2 regions of the Stenotrophomonas sp. NLF4-10 genome follow, and region 1 is predicted to be linked to the other one. Evidence: riboswitches for the same ligand, from Rfam matches in the RefSeq annotation. Region 1 holds a riboswitch; the other holds the start of a gene.
What was found. A riboswitch is a leader RNA that binds a small molecule or an ion and turns the genes downstream of it on or off. The one in region 1 is predicted to bind cobalamin.
Positions count from the first base shown of each region.

Region 1 (3,349 bases):
AGGTGGCCATGTCGTTGTGCAGCGCGCAGGCCAGCCGCAGCAGCGGCAACGCCAGTGCGGCGCCGGAGCCCTCGCCCAGGCGCAGGTCCAGTTGCAGCAGCGGCTCTGCCTGCAGGCAATCGAGCACGCGGGCGTGGCCGCATTCGGCCGAGCGATGCGAGAACAGCAGCCACGGCCGCAACGACGGGTTGATCCGCACCGCCGCCAGCGCCGCGGCCGAAACGATGAAGCCGTCCACCAACACCGGCACGCCACGCTGCGCGGCGGCGATCATGGCCGCGGCGAGCGCGGCGATCTCCAGCCCGCCGACGCGGCGCAGGGCCTCGCGACCGGGGATGGCGGCGGCGTCGACGGCAGCCCCATGCAGGGCCAGCGCCTGCGCGACGAGCTGCTGCTTGCGAGCGACGCGCGGCGCATCCAGCCCGGTCCCCGCGCCGACCATACCTTCCAGCGGCAATGGCCCGAGCACGGCGGCCAGCGCACTGGCGGCAGTGGTGTTGCCGATGCCCATCTCGCCGAGCAGCAGCAGGTCGGCGCCATCGGCGCAGGCCGCTGCCACCGCACGCTGCGCGGCCGCGAACGCGGCATCGAGGTCGGCCGGCGCCATCGCCGGGCCCACGCTGAAATCGTCGGTGCCGCGGCGCGGTTTGTCGCAGACCACGCCCGGCACCGGCGCATCGGCCAGGCTGCCGACGTCCCATACATGCAGCGGCAGCCCGAGCTCGCGCGCCAGCACCGCGATGGCGGCGCCGCCGGCGGCGAAGTTGCGCAGCATCTGCACCGTCACCTCGGCCGGATAGGCCGACACGCCCCGCGCGGCGATGCCGTGGTCGCCGGCGAATACCAGCACCGGCACCCGCGCGGCGCGCGGCCGCTCGCGGCCCTGCAGCGCGGCCAGTTCGATGGCGAGGGTTTCCAGCCGCCCCAGCGCGCCTTCCGGCTTGGTCAGCTGCCGCTGGCGGGAGATGGCCTGCTGCCGGTGCGCCGACGAGGGCGCGGGGCAGGCGCGGGTGAACCAGTCTTGCGTCACGGCTGTTCCGTTGCTGCGTTGCGGTCGCGCATTTTACGGTGGTGCGGGCGGGACGCAGGGCCCGCGCCTGCCTTCGCGGCGCCGATGGCATAGAATGCGCGCACTTTCGGGTGACCGGCTGGGACTTCCTCCCGCCGGTTGAAACGGGAAGCCGGTGCCGCGCATTGCTGGAGTTCCAGCCATCCGCCAGTCCGGCGCTGCCCCCGCAACGGTGAGCAGGACAGCCCAGACACACCGCCACTGTGCATCCATCGCATGGGAAGGCGTCTGGGCGGAAGCGGCCACGGCCGCTTCGCCTGCAAGCCCGGAGACCGGCCCGGAAGCCGACTGGTTGCGATGCGGAGGGCATGGCGGCGGCAGTGGCGCCGTGCGCGCACTCCGTCGTGGCGTCCTCTCCTGGCAACCCCCACCGTCTGTCCGCGCGGGAGCGCGCGGGTTGCAGGAGTTTCCCGATGAAGTTGTCCCACCACGCCCTTTCCCTCGCCCTGGCGCTCGCGCTGCCGGGCATCGCCGCCGCCGAACAGGCGCCCACCGAGTTCGACGACGTCTTCGTCACCGCCACCCGCACGCCGCTGTCCGTCGAGAGCAGCGTGGTGCCGGTGCAGGTGATCGATCGCGAGCAGATCGAGCGCAGCCAGGCGATCTCGCTGCTGGACCTGCTGCGCGGCCGCGCCGGCCTGGACTTCGCCAACCAGGGCGGCACCGGCAAGATCACCTCGCTGTTCCTGCGCGGCACCAACTCCAACCAGGTGCTGGTGCTGGTGGACGGCGTACGCGTGGGTTCGGCCACCTCCGGCATGGCGGCGCTGCAGGACCTGCCGGTCGACCAGATCGAACGCATTGAAATCGTGCGCGGCCCGCGTTCGAGCCTGTACGGCTCGGAAGCCATCGGCGGCGTGGTCCAAGTCTTCACCCGCAACGCCGGCAAGGGGCTGCAGCAGAACCTGTCGCTGACCGCCGGCAGCAACCGGCTGCGCCAGGCCAGCGCCGGCTTCAGCAACCGCGGCGAGCGCGGCTGGATCTCGGCCCAGGGCGGCTACCAGAAGACCGACGGCATCAATGCCTGCAACGGTTCGTCGCTGCTGTTCCAGGGCTGCTACGTCGAAGAGCCCGACCGCGACGGCTACCGCAACACCTCGATCAACGTGCGCGCCGGCTATGCGCTGACCGACGCACTGAGCCTGGAAGGCCACGTGCTCGACGCCAGCAGCTTCAACGAATACGACGGCAGCGTCTTCGGCGGCAACGAGGCCGAGAACCGCCAACAGGTCTACGGCGGCAAGCTGGCGTGGAAGGCCTCGGACACCTTCGGCCTGACCGCGCAGGTCGGCCGCAACCGCGACGAAGCCGACAACTACTTCGCCGACGCCGGCGGCCGCACCTTCGCCAGCGCCTTCGACACCCGGCGCGACACCGCCAGCGTGCAGGGCGATTTCCTGTTCGCCGCGGGCCAGCAGTTGAGCGCCGGCGTCGACTGGCAGAACGACCAGGTCACCAGCTCCACCGCCTATGACGTCGCCGACCGCGACAACACCGGCGTGTTCGTCGAATACCAGGGCCGGTTCGGCGCGCATTCGCTGCAGGCCAGCGTGCGCAACGACGACAACGAGCAGTTCGGCAACCACACCACCGGCAGCCTCGGCTACGGCTTCGCCTTCGGCAACGGCCTGCGCCTGACCGCCAGCGCCGGCACCGGCTTCAAGGCGCCGACCTTCAACGACCTGTACTACCCGGGCTTCAGCAACCCGGACCTGAAGCCGGAAGAGTCCAGGAGCCTGAACCTCGGCATCGCGCAGTACGCCGACGACTGGAACTGGACCTTCGACGCCTACGAGACCCGCGTGGACCAGCTGATCGGCTACGACAGCAGCTTCAACATCGTCAACGTCGCCGAGGCCCGCATCCGCGGCGCCGAACTGACCGGCTACCTGTCGCTGGCCGGTTTCGACATCAATGCCCAGGCCAGCTTCACCGACCCGCGCGACCGCACCGCCGGCGCCGCCACCTACGACAAGCTGCTGGCCCGCCGCGCGCGCAGCAGCGGCCGCATCGACGTGGACCGCGGCTTCGGCCCGCTGCGCCTGGGCATCACCGCCGCCGGCTACGGCCACCGTTTCGACAACGCCGCCAACACGGTGCGCCTGGCCGGCTACGGCACCGTCGACCTGCGCGTGGAATACGCCATCAACGACGCCTGGAGCCTGCAGGCGCGCGCGGCCAATGTGTTCGACCGCGCGTACGAAACCATCGCCTGGTACAACCAGCCGGGCCGCGAGTACCAGCTGACCCTGCGTTACCGCTCGGCCAACTGAACCGGCT
Region 1 covers NZ_JAKSEE010000003.1:915,392-918,740, reverse strand. The annotation lists gene cobT (nicotinate-nucleotide--dimethylbenzimidazole phosphoribosyltransferase) at 1-1,030, opposite strand, end outside; cobalamin riboswitch at 1,122-1,365, shown strand; gene btuB (TonB-dependent vitamin B12 receptor) at 1,483-3,342, shown strand; gene MIC98_RS04370 (ABC transporter ATP-binding protein) at 3,348-3,349, opposite strand, start outside.

Region 2 (3,349 bases), 230 kb from region 1:
CGCAGGTTGCCGCGGCGCGCGGTCTCGATCGGGTAGAAATTCAGGTCGATCACCCGGTCGAGCTGGCGCACCGCAAGGCGCACGGTTTCGGCCAGCTTGTCGAAATCGAAGTCGCCGTGCTCGTCGAGGTGGTTGCCGAGGTTGATCGAACCGAGGTTGCACACCGCCGTTTCCTCGGCGCTGGTGACTTCCAGGATCTCGGTGCACAGGTTGGACAGGTGGATCACGTTGCCGGCACGCAGGGTCTGGTTGCTGGCGCGGTTGCACTTGTCCTTGAAGGTCATCCAGCCGTTTCCGGTCTCGGCCAGCGTGCGCATCATCCGCGCGTACAGCTTGCGTGCCGGAAGGGTGCGCGCGGCCTTGCCCTGCGCCTCGGCCTGCAGGTAGGCGCGCTCGAACGCCTCGCCGTACAGGTCGGTGAATTCCGGCACCACGCGCGGATCGAACAGCGACCATTCCTGGTCGGCCTCCACGCGCTGCATGAACAGGTCCGGCACCCAGTTGGCGAGGTTGAGGTTGTGGGTGCGGCGCGAATCGTCGCCGGCGTTGTCGCGCAGCTCGAGGAAATCCTCGATGTCGGCGTGCCAGGTTTCCAGGTACACGCAGGCCGCGCCCTTGCGCTTGCCGCCCTGGTTGACCGCGGCCACCGACGAATCCAGCGTCTTCAGCCACGGCACGATGCCGTTGGAGTGGCCGTTGGTGGACTTGATCAGCGAGCCGCGCGAGCGCACGCGGGTGTAGCTCACGCCGATGCCGCCGCTGAACTTGGACAGCTGCGCGATGTCGCCGTACTTCGCATAAATGGATTCAAGCGAATCCTGCGGCGAATCCAGCAGGAAGCACGAGGACAGCTGCTCGTGGCAGGTGCCGGCGTTGAACAGGGTCGGGCTGGACGGCAGGTAGTCGAGGTTGCCCAGCCGCTGGTACAGCGCCAGCGCCTCGGGCACGTCCTCGGAGAGCGCGCTGGCGATGCGCAGGAAGAACTGCTGCGGCGTCTCGATCACCTTGCGCGTATGCGGGTGGCGCAGCAGGTAGCGGTCGTACAGCGTGCGCAGGCCGAAGTAGTCGAAGTTGAAGTCCAGCGACGGGTCGATGGCGTCGTTGAGCTTGCGCGCGTTGGTCTGCACGAAGCCGAGCAGGCGGTCGTTGATCAGCCCCACTTCATGGCCGCGGCCCACCGACTGCGAGAACGCGTGGATTTCCTGCCCGGACACTTCCTTGGCGATGAAATTCGCCAGCAGCCGCGCGGCCAGGCGGCCGTACTCGGGCTCTTCGCCGATCAGCAGCGCCGCGGTGCGGATGGAGAGTTCATCCAGCTCCTGCGTGGTCGCGCCGTTGTACAGGCCGGAGATGGTGCGGGTGGCCACGCGCATCGGATCGACCGCATGCAGGCCCTCGCAGCAGCGCTGGATGGCGCGCACGATCTTGTTCAGGTCCACCGGCTCGGTGCTGCCGTTGCGCTTGGCCACGCTCATGGCGGTGGCGGTCGGCGGCGGGGTGAGGTCGAAAGCCGGGGTGGCGGCCACTGCTTCGGCGGTCGGGGTCTGCGACATCTGGCGTCTCCATGCGGGGATGCACGGGCCCGGCCTGTCCCTCGCAGGCGCGGATGGCATCGGAAGCACAGGGTGGGAGCGCGGTGTCGCACGGCCTGCGACCGGCATGGAAACCATGCGGGAGGCCCTGCTGCACCAGCCATCTCCCCCCGGAGATTCCGCGGCCGGCACCGCGCGGCGTGCATCGCGCGGCTGTCGGCAGGTCTTCGGACTCGTGGATGCGGCGGGAATGTTTCCCGGCCACCTTGGCCGCCGCTTCCCAGGGCCACCGCCCCAGTGCGAAATCGCGACCTCGTCTCCACCTACCGCTGCGGGGCAGTGCCGGGTTTGGACCAGCTTCCCTTTCAATCCGGGGAATCCCCGGAACCGACGGGCCACAAGATAGTGGGGGTAAATGACGGGGTCAACGCCAAATGTTGTGGATAACCGCGTTTCCCTTGGGGCGCAAGCGATCTGCCCTGCCGGGGCCGGCATGGGCGCGTTGGCCTGCTCGCCGCGATTGCGCAGTCAAGCCCCGGGAAGCCGATTCAAGGGTGGGAAAACTCCCTGCGCATTCATCGTCCAACCGTCCGGTTGCACCGCCATGACTTCCGGCGGGCGCTGCCGCCAGGCCCGTCGGCGATGCTGCGCCCACGCCCGCCCGAACACGGATGTCCCCATGCGCCGCCTGCTCCTCGCCACCGCTCTGCTCGCCCTGCCGCCGCTGGCCGCCCGCGCCGACTCGGTGAAGTCACCGGAACTGTCCTCCACCCAGTGCGGGGTCGGCACCGACTACGACGTGCTGGTCGACGGCGGCGGCATCTGGCTGCGCCGGCACGACGCCACCCCGCGCGAGATCGTGTTCCACGACGGCCAGCTGAGCATCGACGGCCACATGCAGGCGGTCAGCGACGCCGACGCGCAGCGCCTGCGCGTGCTCGAGGCCGGGGTGCGCCAGCTGATGCCGGCGGTCACCGGCATCGCCAATGAATCGGTGGGGATCAGCTTCGACGTGCTGGACGTCGTCTATGGCTCCCTGACCGGCAAGTTCGATTCGCGCAAGGTGCGCGTCCTGCGCAGGGACGCCGAGCGCTTCGTCGCCTCGACCATCGGCCGCGGGCGCTGGGAGCAGGACCTGTTCGGCGAGGGCTTCGACCAGCGCGTGCAGGATGCGGCCGAATCACTCAAGGGTTCGATCGCCCGCGGCGTGCTGTGGACCATGCTCACCGGCGGCGAGGAACGCATCGAGAAACGCACCGAGAAGATCGAGGCCGAGCTCGAGCCGAAGATCGAAGCGCGCGCACGCGCCCTGGAACAGCATGCACAGTCCCTGTGCACCCAGGTGCTGGCACTGGACCGGATACAGTCGGCGCTCGAGTTCCGCTACGACGGCCAGCCGCTGCGGATGATGCGGGTCAGCGGCGACGATGCGCCGGCGCCGGTGGCGAAGGAACTGGCGCCGGACAACGGCATCACCCTGCCGTAGGTCGGGGCTACGCACCCGACGAAGACATGCTCGAGTTGGCCGGATGTCGGGGCATAGCCCCGACCTACCTTCGAAAGCCCGGCGCTGTCGCAGGGAATGCCCCCGCCGGGCCAAGGCCCGGCGCTACGGCAACTGCGCCAGTTCCTCGCGCACCAGCCGCACCACCAGCTTGTCCAGCGTATCCACCGAGTAATTGGACACCTCGTGCACGGTCTCGCCGCCGGGGCCGCTGCCGGGGTCGGCCGCGTCCTTGTAGGTGAGGAAGATGAAGCGCCCGCCGGTGTACTGCGCGATCTGCCGCTGCACGATCTCGCCGGTGCTGTCCTGCCCC
Region 2 covers NZ_JAKSEE010000003.1:685,459-688,807, reverse strand. The annotation lists gene MIC98_RS03185 (ribonucleoside-diphosphate reductase subunit alpha) at 1-1,553, opposite strand, end outside; cobalamin riboswitch at 1,733-1,939, opposite strand; gene MIC98_RS03180 (DUF2884 family protein) at 2,212-3,018, shown strand; gene MIC98_RS03175 (VWA domain-containing protein) at 3,142-3,349, opposite strand, start outside.
Region 2: linked by a shared signal. The riboswitch ahead of MIC98_RS03185 (ribonucleoside-diphosphate reductase subunit alpha) and the one ahead of btuB (TonB-dependent vitamin B12 receptor) in region 1 are both predicted to bind cobalamin.